Regions from separate parts of the Streptomyces sp. NPDC058464 genome, predicted to be linked through region 1. Evidence: riboswitches for the same ligand, from Rfam matches in the RefSeq annotation. Region 1 holds a riboswitch; each other region holds the start of a gene.

Region 1 (3,988 bases):
TCGCAGTCGCCGACCAGGCAGTGCACGGTGTCCCGCATGATCAGGGGCGGTTCGGCCGGGTTGAGCACGATGATCGCCTTGCCGCGGGCCGCGCCGCCGACCTTCTCGATGGCGGACGCCGTGGTCTCGGTGAACTCGTCGATGTTGGCGCGGGTGCCGGGCCCGGCGGAGCGGGAGGAGATCGAGGCGACGATCTCGCCGTAGTGGACGGGTGTCACGGCGTTCACCGCGGCCACGACCGGGATGGTGGCCTGGCCGCCGCAGGTGACCATGTTGACGTTCGGGGCGTCCAGGTGGGCGTCGCCGTTGACGGGCGGGACCACGTACGGGCCGAGCGCGGCGGGGGTGAGGTCGACGACCGTACGGCCGAGGGCGCGCAGCACCTCGTCGTGACGGCGGTGGGCGCCGGCGGAGGTGGCGTCGAAGACGGTCGAGACGTCCTCGAACTCGTCCAGGCCGACCAGCCCGTCCACGCCCTCGTGGGTGGTGGCCACCTTGAGGCGGCGGGCGCGGGCCAGGCCGTCCGAGTCCGGGTCGATACCGGCCATGGCGGCGATCTCCAGGGACTCGGAGAGCCGCAGGATCTTGATCATCAGGTCGGTGCCGATGTTCCCGGACCCGATGACGGCGACCTTCGTGGTCATGCTGCTCCCTCGGTGGCGAAGGTGACCCCGACCGTGCCGAGGCCCTCGATGCGGGCGGTGAACTCGTCGCCCTCGGCGGCGACCGCCATCGGGCCGAGCGCTCCGGTCAGGACGATGTCGCCGGCCCGCAGCGGGTCGCCGAGCCCGGCCAGGGTGGCGGCGAGCCAGCGGGCGGCGGTGAGCGGGCTGCCCAGGCAGTCGGCGCCGGTGCCCTGCGAGACGGTCTCGCCGTTCTTGGCCAGGGTCATCCGGACCCCACGCAGGTCGACCCGGTCCAGCGGGACCGGTGTGCCGCCGAGGACGAACAGGCCGCTGGAGGCGTTGTCGGCGACGGTGTCGACGATGGTGATGTCCCAGTCGGCGATCCGGCTGTCCACGATCTCCAGCGCGGGCAGCGCGAAGGCGGTGGCCCGCAGCAGGTCGGCGACGGTCGGGTCGCGGTGCGGCAGGTCGGTGGCGAGGACCAGGGCGACCTCGGCCTCCACCTTGGGCTGGAGGAGCCGGCCGGCCGCGACCGGCTCGCCCTCGGCGACCGCCATGTCCGCGAAGAGGGCCCCGAAGTCGGGCTGTCCGACCCCGAGCTGCCGCTGCACGGCGGGCGAGGTCAGCCCGATCTTGCGGCCCACCAGCCGGCGGCCCGCGGCCATGCCACGCTCGACGTGCAGCCGCTGCACCGCGTAGGCGGTCTCGATGTCGTCCTCGGGGAGGAGGGCGCGCACAGGGGCGCAGGGGATGCCGGTGCGGGTGGCTTCGTCGAGGACGTCGGCCACCTTGGTGACGAGGTCAGGGCTCATGCCGACAGGTATAGGCGGGCGCCGGGAAACGAGGCAAAATATGTTCCGTGGTACGGAACAGCAATCAGGGAAACATGCTCGACAAGGCCGTGGCGGTCCTGGACTGCTACCGACCGAACGGCGGCGCGTTCCGTCTGACGGAACTGGCCGAGCGGTCCAAGCTGCCCAAGACCACCGTGTTCCGGCTCTGCGCCGAGCTGGTCCGGCTCGGCCTGCTGGAGCGGGACGCGGACACCTACCGGCTGGGCGGCGCCCTCTTCGAGCTGGGGTCGCTGGTGCCGCGCCGACAGGATCTGCGGGAGGCCGCGCTGCCGTTCCTCCAGGACCTGTTCGAGGCCACCCACGAGACCGTGCACCTCGGGGTGCGCGAGGGCCACGAGGTGGTCTACGTCGAGCGCATCCACGGCCACGACGTGCTGCGGCTGCCGTCCCGGATCGGCGGCCGGCTCCCGCTGACCTGCACCGGGGTCGGCAAGGCCCTGCTGGCGTTCTCGGGCGCCGAGCTGGTCGAGGAGGTGCTGGCGGCGCCGCTGCCGCGGTTGACGGCCCGCTCGATGACGGAGCCTGCGCGGCTGCGTACGGCAGTGGAGCAGGCGCAGGTCGCCGGGCTGGCGTACGAGGAGGAAGAGGCCGCGGAGGGGGTCAGCTGTATCGCGGCGCCGGTTTTCGACGGGCCGACGGCGGTGGCGGCACTGTCGGTGGCCGTGCCGTGCGGGCGGTTTCGGCCGGCGCAGCTGGCACCGGCGGTGCGGACCGCTGCGCTGGGCCTGTCGCGGGCGTTGCGGTCAGGTCGGTGAGTTGTTGGGGTAGGGAGACGTTCGCCTAGGGGGGTGGGGGTGTTCGCGGACGGCGGGTGCGGGTTTGTCCTTGGCTGGTCGCGCAGTTCCCCGCGCCCCTTTGGGGCGCGCCCCTGGCCGGGGTCGTAAGGTGGGTGCCGCAGCTGGTTCGCCCTGTCCGCCAGGCGGGGTGTCGTAAGAGGGAACCCGGTGTGAGTCCGGGACTGCCCCGCAGCGGTGAGTGGGAACGACCGCCGTCATACGCACTGGATCCACCGGATCCGGGAAGCGACGGCCAGTAGGGGTCTCGTACGGCCACGAGACGCGCCCGCGAGTCCGAAGACCTGCCAACTGCCCGTGTGCGAACCACTCGTGCGCGGACATCCCGGTGACCTCGTGGGCGGGTCGGCGTGCACATCGGACGGACGGTCGTATACGACCGCCGCCGTCCGGTTCGTCATCCCTTCGCGCTCTCGTCCCGTCACCGGGATCTCAGGGAATCGTCTCGCGAAGGAGATCTCCGTGACAGCCAAGTCCGCAGCCGCGGCAGCCCGGGCCACCGTGTACGGCTACCCCCGCCAGGGGCCGGCCCGGGAACTGAAGAAGGCGATCGAGAGCTACTGGCAGGGCCGGGTCACCGCCGGCGCCCTGCGGGCCACCGCCGCCGAACTGCGCCGCTCCACCTGGCGGCAGCTCGCCGAGGCCGGCCTCCACGAGGTGCCGACCGGCGACTTCTCGTACTACGACCACGTCCTCGACACCACCGTGATGGTCGGCGCCGTCCCCGAGCGGCACCGCGCCGCCGTCGAAGCCGATGCCCTGGACGGCTACTTCGCCATGGCCCGCGGCACCCAGGACAGCGCGCCGCTGGAGATGACGAAGTGGTTCGACACCAACTACCACTACCTGGTGCCGGAGTTGGGTCCCGACACCGTCTTCGCCGCGAACTCCGCCAAGCAGGTGGACGAGCTGCGGGACGCGCTGGCCCTCGGGCTCGCGGCCCGGCCGGTGCTGGTCGGCCCGGTCACCTATCTGCTGCTCGCCAAGCCGGCGCCCGGTGTGCCCGCCGGCTTCGACCCGCTCATCCTCCTCGACCGGCTGCTCCCGGTGTACGCCGAGGTACTCGCCGACCTGCGGGCGGCCGGGGCCGAGTGGGTGCAGCTCGACGAGCCCGCCCTGGTCCAGGACCGCACCCCGGGCGAGCTGGCCGCCGTCGCCCGCGCCTACCGCGACCTGGGCGCCCGCACCGACCGGCCGAAGCTCCTGGTCGCCTCCTACTTCGGCCGGCTCGGCGAGGCCCTGCCGGTGCTGGCGAAGGCCCCGGTCGAGGGGCTCGCCCTGGACTTCACCGGGGCGGCGGCCGCCAACCTGGACGCCCTGGCCGCCGTCGGGGGGCTGCCCGGCAAGCGGCTGGTCGCCGGTGTCGTCGACGGCCGCAACGTCTGGGTCAACGACCTGCCGGCGTCCCTCACCACCCTCGGCACCCTGCTGGGCCTCGCCGGCCGGGTCGACGTCGCCGCCTCCTGCTCCCTCCTCCACGTGCCACTGGACACGGCCGCCGAGCGGGACATCGCTCCGCAGGTCCTGCGCTGGCTGGCCTTCGCGAAGCAGAAGACCGCCGAGATCGTCACCCTCGCCAAGGGGCTCGCCCAGGGGCCCGACACCATCGCCGCCGAACTCGCCGCCAACCGGGCCGACCTGGCCTCCCGGGCGGGTTCACCGATCACCTGTGATCCCGCGGTCCGTGCCCGGTGCGCCGCCGTCACCCCGGCCG
Region 2 (3,988 bases), on a different contig from region 1:
TGCGCACCGCCACCTCCCTGGCGGCCAGCCGGGCCAGCGACCGCAGCGCCGCCCCGGTCCCGCGCCGGGCCCGTGCCTCCAGGTACCGGCCGGCCAGGACGAACAGCGGTACGCCGACAGCCGCTTCGAGGTAGATGTGCGCGACGCCGTCCGAGGCGGCGGGCACGAGACTGAACGGCATCCGCATCCCCGGATCGCCGGCGCCACCGAAGAACAGCGCGTACGCCGACCACGAGAAGGAGGCCACCACCCCCAGCGACACCAGGGTGTCCATGGTCGCCGCGGAGTGCCGCAGCCCTCGCACCGCCCTCGTGTGGAACGGCCACGCGCCCCACACCGCGACCGGCGCGGCCAGCACGAAGCACAGCCACTGCCAGTTGCGGAACTGCCATGCCGGGACCATCGACAGCACCAGGACGGGCACGGCGAGCAGCGCCGTGATCAGCAGCCGCTCCCGCTCCCGCCGGGCGTCCGCGGCCTCCCCGCCCGCGGCCTCTGCGTCCCCCGCCCCCAGATCCGCCGCCTCCCCGCCACCCGTCTCCGCGCGCCGTCGCTCCTTCGGCCGCTCGGGCAGGGCAGCGGTGTACCCGGCCTTCTCGACCGTCGCCACCAGCTCCTGCGGGCTGATCTCCACCGGGTGGCTCACCCGGGCGCGCCCGGTGGCGAGATTGACGGTCGCCGTGACGCCGTCCAGCCCGCCCAGCTTCTTCTCGACGCGCCTCACACAGGCCGCGCAGGTCATGCCGCCGACGGCCAGGTCCGTGGTCACCAGAACGGTGACGGACTCCGCGCCCGTCACCGACCGCTCCCGTGTCCGCCGCCCATGTTCATGTCGTCCATGCCCGTGCCGTCTCCCCCGTCGCCACCGCCACCACCGACGCCGTCCGTTCCGCCGGCGCCCGCTCCGGTGCCGTGCATACCGGGCGCCACCGGGCCGGAGGCCGTTCCGACGGCGTACGACACCGTGAACATCAGCGCCAGCAGCAGAAGGAAGCCGCAGAGCGCGGGCGGTGGCGCGGACCTTCGCACCACCGCACCTGCCCCTGAGGGGGATTGCCGGGACTCGTTCATCAACCGTGTCTCCAGGTCGCAGGGCACGGCTTCGGCCGAATCGAGCCGTGCTGCATCAGAGGTCGGTCGGGACGGGAGGTGAGTTCCCGGAACGGACGAGGCCGTGCCGTGACGCACGTCACCGGTTCACGCGGCCGGGCGTCAGCCGCCCTCGGCCGGCCGGGCCGCCCACCGCTGCTCCACCTTGGCCAGCCGCCAGTACGCGACCGCCGCCGCCCACACCGCCACGAACAGGCCGACGATGAGATAGCCCACGTTGTCCAGGTCGAGCCCGGCGATCCAGCCGGTCACGGCGTCGGTCAGGTCCAGCTTCTCGTGCAGCACGCCCACGAGCTCGATGGTGCCGATCAGGAAGGCGACGGCGATGGACAGACCGGTGATGGTGAGGTTGTAGAACACCTTGCGGACCGGGTTGGAGAACGCCCACTGGTAGGCGAAGTTCATGAAGGTGCCGTCGAGGGTGTCGAACAGGCTCATCCCGGCCGCGAACAGCAGCGGCAGGCAGAGCACGGCGTACCAGGGCAGCCCGGCCGCCGCCCCCGAGCCGGCCATCACCATCAGCGTGACCTCGGTGGCCGTGTCGAAGCCGAGGCCGAAGAGGAAGCCGAGCGGGTACATCTGCCCCGGGCGGGTGATGGACCTGGTGAGGCGCCCGAGGATGCGGTTCATGAACCCCCGGGAGTCCAGGTGCTGTTCGAGCGCCCGCTCGTCGTACGTCCCGGCCCGCATCGCCCGGAACACCCTCAGGATGCCCGCCAGGGCCACGAGGTTGAGTGCGGCGATGACGTAGAGGAAGGAGCCGGAGACGGTCGTACCGATGACCCCGAGCGTCTGGTGCGTTCGGGAGTCGTCGTTCATGAGGGTGCCGGCGACCTGGGCGCCGCCCGCCACCAGCGCGGCCATCGCGACGACCACGCTGGAGTGCCCGAGGGCGAACCAGAACCCCACCGACACCGGCCGCCTGCCGTCCGCCATCAGCTTGCGGGTGGTGTTGTCGATCGCGGCGATGTGGTCGGCGTCGAAGGCGTGCCGCATGCCGAGCGTGTAGGCGGTGACGCCGAGCCCGATGCCGAACGCCTTGGAGCCGATCTCGTAGTGCCCGGGGACGACGAGCAGGAAGAGGATGCCGAAGGCGGCGACGTGCAGGGCGGCGATCACCGCCATCAGCCCGGCGGTCCTCAGGGTGTCCTCCCGCCGCCAGCGGAAGGCGGCAGGCCTGGTCTCGGGCAGGGTCATACGGTCACGCTCCAGCACCTCGTGGATCACTTCGTGAGATGCCGTGGCCGGTCTCCTGGCTTACGGGGTGGTGCGTGTCCGTCCGGCCTTCCCATCCGCCCGTGGGCGGACAGTGACCGTGCACAACGTGCCCAGCTGGGACGGAGACTCCCCGATCACAGTGGCGAGGGCCGCTCCGGCCTGAGCCCCCCTGAACTGCGAGGGCCGTCACCGGTCTTCCCGAACACCACGGCCTGCCCACCGTAGGTGCGCCCGCCCGTCCCTGCAAAGCTGCGCAGCCGCGCAGGTATCCAAGATCACATCCGGTCACCTGCGAGGATGACCCCATGCACCTCGTCCCCGCCGAGCGCGCCGACCGCCGCACCATCGACGGCCACCGGGTCTGCGACGCGATCGCCGCCATCGGCGAACCGAGCCACGTCCACGCGTGGGCCGAGCGGTTCTCCCTGCTGGCCGACCCCGGACGCCTCGCCCTCCTGCTGGCCCTGCACGGGACCGGCCCCCTGGCCGTCTCGGACCTCGCCGTCGCGACCGGCATGAACGACCCGGCCGTCTCCCAGGCCCTGCGCCTGCTGCGCGCCGCCGGCGTCGTCGCGGGCGAGAAGGAGGGCCGGGTCGTGCGGTATCGCCTCGTCGACCCGGTCGCCGCCGACCTGCTCAAGCACTGCGCCCCCGACCCCGGCTGAGCCACGATCAGGGTCGCGCCTTCGCCGGCCCGCCGACCGTCAGCAGGACGAGGGCCAGCACCTGAACCGTCACGACCACCGCGATCAGCGCCGGGATCGACACCCCGTAGAGGGCGCCGATCAGCGCGCCACCCGCGAGGCTCGCCGCGCCGACCACCCCCGCGAAGACGCCGTAGGCCGTCGCGCGACGCCCGGGCGGCACCAGGTCGGCGACCGTCGCCCGCAGCGTGGACTCCTGGATGCCCATGGCCGCGCCCCACACCAGGGAGCCGAGCACGGCCACCGTCACGGTGTCCGCGAACGCCAGCATCGGGACGGCGGCGGCCAGCACCGGCAGGGCGACCAGCACCCGCGCGCCGACCCGGTCGTACAGCCAGCCGGTCGCCAGCGCGGCGAGGGCGTCGACGGCCATCGCGGCGGCGTACAGCACGGGTACCCAGGCCGCCGTCATCAGGTGGTGCTGGACGAGGTGGTAGGAGAGCACGCCGAAGGTGGCGAAGCCGGCGGTGGTGGCGGCGGTGAACGCCGCGTACGTCCAGAACGCGCGGGGCAGGCGGCCCTGGGGCGCGGGCTCGTCCGCGGAGACGGCGGCCTCCCGCTCGTACGCCGCCGGATCGGGCACGCGGGCCCGCAGCCACACCAGCACACCCAGCACCGCGACTCCCGGGACGGCGAGCACGCCGAGCGCCGGCCCGTAGTCGTCGCCGGTGAGCGCGAGCACGCCGGCCACGACGAGCGGGCCGATCAGTGCGCCGACCTGGTCCATCGCCTCGTGGACGGCGAAGCCGCGCCCGCGCCCGGTGGCGGCGGTCGCGTGCGACAGCAGGGTGTCCTTGGCGGGTGAGCGCACCGCCTTGCCCACCCTCTCGGCGATCACCAGCGCGCAGGCGGCCCAGAGCACACCGACCGCGCCCAGCAGCGGTACGGAGATCACCGTCAGCGCGTACCCGGCGATCGTCAGCCCCCAGAAGCGGTGCGTGCGGTCCGCCAACGGC
Region 3 (3,988 bases), on a different contig from region 1:
CGCAGCGCGTCCGCGAGCCCCCGCTCGTGCAGCCACTCCAGGGCCCGGACCGTCCCCCGGGTGCCGGGGACGATGACGAGATCGGCGTCGGCCAGCTCCTCCGGCCGGTCCACGAACCGCACCACGACGCCCGGTTCGGCGGCCAGCGCGTCCACGTCCGTGAAGTTGGACATCAGCGGGATCGCACAGACGGCGACCCGGAGCACGTCCGCCCCGACGGGCGGGGCCGTGTTCGACTCCCGGACGGTCCCGCGCAGGGACACCCTCAGTCCGTCCTCCTCGTCGATCCCGAGCCCGTGCCGGAAGGGGAGGACGCCGTAGGTGTGCCGCCCGGTGAGCCCGTGCAGCATGTCCAGGCCCGGCTCCAACAGGGACACGTCCCCCCGGAACTTGTTGACGAGGAACCCGGCGACGAGGGCCTGGTCCTCCGGCGACAACAGCGCCACGGTCCCGAAGAAGGAGGCGAACACGCCCCCGCGGTCGATGTCCCCGACCACGAGCACGGGCAGCCCGGCGTTCCGGGCGATCCCCATGTTCACGATGTCGGTCCGGCGCAGGTTGATCTCCGCCGGACTGCCCGCCCCCTCACAGATCACCGCGTCATACGTGCCCCGCAACTCGGCGAGACAGTCGAGCACGGTGCCGAGCAGCCGCTGCTGCCGTCCACCGTGGTACCCGCGTGCGCTGAGCTCACCGACCGGCTTGCCGAGCAGCACGACCTGACTGCTCTGTTCGCCACCGGGCTTGAGCAGCACGGGGTTCATGAGCGCGGTCGGCTCCACCCGGCAGGCCTGCGCCTGCATGGCCTGCGCCCGCCCGATCTCGGCACCTTCGCGCGTGACAAAGGAGTTGAGGGACATGTTCTGCGCCTTGAACGGCGCGACCTTCACCCCCTGCCGCACCAGCCACCGGCAGATACCGGCGGTGACGACGCTCTTCCCGGCGTCGGAGGTGGTACCGGCGACGAGGAGGCCTCCGTTGTTCTTGAGGTTGTTCATGAGGAACCCCCGGGGCGCTGCATGGCCGACCGCGACCGCTGAGCCTGGTCGACCCGCAACGGCTGTGGCCGGTCGACCCGCCCCCGCAGCAAGGCAGTCGCCGCACTCACCCCCAACGCCAGCCACCCCACCCGCCGTGACAGCCGCACCGCCCGCTGGATGTCCCCGGTCTCCACGCTCCGCCCCTCCCCGTTCAGCACCGGCCGGTGCTCGACCCGCCCGCCGTACGACAACGTCCCCCCGAGCCGCACCCCCAACGCCCCGGCGAACGAAGCCTCCACGGGCCCGGCGTTGGGACTCGGATGCTTCGCCGCATCGGCCCGCCAGGCCCGTACGGCCCCCCGCCGGTCATCCCCGGCCACCGCGGCCAGCACGGCGGTGAGCCGCGCCCCCGGCCAGCCCGCCACGTCGTCCAGCCGCGCCGAGGCCCATCCGTACCTCCGGTACCGGGCCGACCTGTGCCCGACCATGGCGTCCAGGGTGTTGACGGCCCGGAACCCCACCAGCCCGGGCACACCCCCCACCGCCCCCCACACCAGCGCCCCGACGACCGCGTCGCTCGTGTTCTCGGCGACGGACTCCACGACCGCCCGCGCGATCCCGTCGGCGTCCAGGGCCTGCGGATCCCGTCCGCACAGATGCGGCAGCCGGGCACGGGCCGCCTCGACGTCACCCGCCTCCAGGGCACGCCCGATGACGCGGGCCTCGCGGGCGAGCGAAGTGCCCCCGACGACGGCCCAGGTGGCGGCCGCGGTCAGCGCGACGGACGCGGCGGTGGACGGTCGTACGGCCCGCTGGGCCACGGCGCCCAGCGCCACGGCGCCGCCGGCGCACACGGCGGTGTGCAGCGCGCCCCACCCGCGGTGGTCCCGCCACAGCACCCGCTCCACGGCCCCGGCCGCCCGCCCGAACACGGCGACCGGATGCCCCCGGCGCGGGTCGCCGAGCAGCAGGTCACCGAGAAGGCCGGCGGCGGCGCCGTACGCGAAGACGCGATCGGCACCCATCGGCTCAGCCGGCCGCGGGGTCGGGGACGGGCCGGTTGCTGAACCTCGGTCGGCAGCCGCGCATGGCGATATGTCCTCACTCAGGGTGTCCGCGCCCTGGTTCGACGAGACCGGCGGTGGGAGTTCCTGGCTCCCGGGGATTGCTACCCCGGTGACAGTGGCGGGACCGCGCCGGATTCACACCGGCTTCCTCCCTTGCCGCCGTACATGGCTTCGGAAGTCCACCACGCCCCTGGAAGACCCGTCAACTTGCCGTTGACCTGGGAGGGGAGTGTGTGGGAAGGCCCACACCGGTTGCCCGGCGGGGCCCGTGGGGCATGCCGAAGGCTCCTCTCCGAGCGGACGGAGAGGAGCCTTCTCGGCGCCGGTGAGGCCCTTCGGCGTCAGGCCTTCGCCACGATCAGGTGGATGCCCCATGCCACGGCGGCCGTGCAGCCGGCGAAGCAGAGGTAGGCGGCGGTCACGGCCAGAGCCGCGGAGTTGCCCTGGGCGGTGGCGCGTTCGCGGGCGGAGAGGCCCTTGATGCCGAGGGTGAAGAGGGCCACCAGGCCCACCGTGGCCACGAGGCTGACGCCGAAGACGGAGCCGATGGCTGCCCAGTCGATGTTCATGTCGCTTCTTCCTCGGGGGTCAGACGGTGGCGGCCGGGTCGGTCGCGGGGGCAGCCGTGGCGGGGGAGGGGGAAGGGGAGGGGATCGTGGCGGTCAGGTCCTCCGTGACCGTGCCCGCGGGGGGCGGGGTCACGGCGGCGATCGCCGTGGTCACCACGCCGGCCGGCTCCGTGGCGCCCGTGTCGTTGACGTTGCTGCTGTCCACGACCTCGCGGCGGGAGAGCTTCCAGATCGTGGCACTGGCGGCCACCAGGAAGACGGCGACGACCGCCGTGCCCCAGTCGCCTAGGTCCGTCACGGACTCGGCGAGGGCGCCGACCAGCGCGGCGGCCGGGAGCGTGAGCACCCAGGCGACCATCATGCGGGTCGCGGTGGACCAGCGGACCGTGCCGCCCTTGCGGCCGAGGCCCGCGCCCATCACCGAACCGGAGACGACGTGCGTGGTGGAGAGGGAGAAGCCGAGGTGGGAGGAGGCCAGGATCGCGGTGGCCGCGCTGGTCTGGGCGGCGAAGCCCTGCTGCGGCTGAAGGTCGGTCAGGCCCTTGCCCATGGTGCGGATGATCCGCCAGCCGCCGATGTAGGTGCCGAGCGCGATCGCGAGGCCGGCGGAGAGGATGACCCAGGTGGGAGGGTTGGAGCCGGGCGCGATGGAGCCGCCCGCGATCAGCGCGAGGGTGATGATGCCCATCGTCTTCTGCGCGTCGTTGGTGCCGTGCGCGAGCGAGACCAGTCCGGCGGAGGCGATCTGGCCGGCGCGGAAGCCCTTGCGGGTGGCGTTGTCGTCGGCGTTCTTGCCGATCGCGTAGGACAGGCGGGTGGCGAGCGTCGCCGCGAGGCCCGCGACCAGGGGGGCGGCGACCGCCGGGAGCAGGACCTTGGTGACGAGCACGTCGCCGTGGACCGCGCCGAAGCCGGCGGAGGCGACGGTGGCGCCGACCAGACCGCCCATGAGGGCGTGCGAGGAACTGGAGGGCAGGCCCACCAGCCAGGTCACGAGGTTCCAGAGGATGGCGCCGACGAGCGCGGCGAAGATGACCTCGGGACGAATGCCGTTCTCGTCGACGAGACCCTTGGAGATCGTGTTGGCGACCTCCACCGAGAGGAAGGCGCCCACCAGGTTGAGCGCGGCGGACATGGTCACCGCGATCTTGGGCTTGAGCGCGCCGGTCGAGATGGTCGTGGCCATCGCGTTGGCGGTGTCGTGGAAACCGTTCGTGAAATCAAACGCGAGTGCGGTGACCACCACAATCGCGAGGATCAGCGAGAAGTTTTCCATTTACCCAGGCAATCTTTCGAGGTCATTGGCTGTTGGACCGTAGGCAACCTGGATGAACAGAAGGTGAACTAGGGCGGTCTTGACGGTGTATGGGAT

Evidence for each region. Region 1 has a riboswitch for cobalamin ahead of metE (5-methyltetrahydropteroyltriglutamate--homocysteine S-methyltransferase). Riboswitches for the same ligand answer to the same signal wherever they lie in the genome.
Region 2: linked by a shared signal. The riboswitch ahead of ACFWPQ_RS21225 (HoxN/HupN/NixA family nickel/cobalt transporter) and the one ahead of metE (5-methyltetrahydropteroyltriglutamate--homocysteine S-methyltransferase) in region 1 are both predicted to bind cobalamin.
Region 3: linked by a shared signal. The riboswitch ahead of ACFWPQ_RS06680 (cobalamin biosynthesis protein) and the one ahead of metE (5-methyltetrahydropteroyltriglutamate--homocysteine S-methyltransferase) in region 1 are both predicted to bind cobalamin.

What each region holds. Positions count from the first base shown of each region.
Region 1 covers NZ_JBHXMA010000012.1:188,918-192,905, forward strand. Annotated here, with positions in the region: gene ACFWPQ_RS18435 (acetaldehyde dehydrogenase (acetylating)) at 1-644, opposite strand, end outside; gene mhpD (2-keto-4-pentenoate hydratase) at 641-1,438, opposite strand; gene ACFWPQ_RS18445 (IclR family transcriptional regulator) at 1,513-2,235, shown strand; cobalamin riboswitch at 2,363-2,581, shown strand; gene metE (5-methyltetrahydropteroyltriglutamate--homocysteine S-methyltransferase) at 2,737-3,988, shown strand, end outside.
Region 2 covers NZ_JBHXMA010000015.1:151,859-155,846, forward strand. Annotated here, with positions in the region: gene ACFWPQ_RS21215 (heavy metal translocating P-type ATPase) at 1-742, opposite strand, end outside; gene ACFWPQ_RS21220 (hypothetical protein) at 796-1,071, opposite strand; gene ACFWPQ_RS21225 (HoxN/HupN/NixA family nickel/cobalt transporter) at 1,213-2,307, opposite strand; cobalamin riboswitch at 2,335-2,553, opposite strand; gene ACFWPQ_RS21230 (ArsR/SmtB family transcription factor) at 2,634-2,993, shown strand; gene ACFWPQ_RS21235 (MFS transporter) at 3,001-3,988, opposite strand, start outside.
Region 3 covers NZ_JBHXMA010000003.1:349,624-353,611, forward strand. Annotated here, with positions in the region: gene ACFWPQ_RS06675 (cobyric acid synthase) at 1-998, opposite strand, end outside; gene ACFWPQ_RS06680 (cobalamin biosynthesis protein) at 995-2,005, opposite strand; cobalamin riboswitch at 2,106-2,246, opposite strand; gene ACFWPQ_RS06685 (hypothetical protein) at 2,389-2,616, opposite strand; gene ACFWPQ_RS06690 (anion permease) at 2,636-3,892, opposite strand.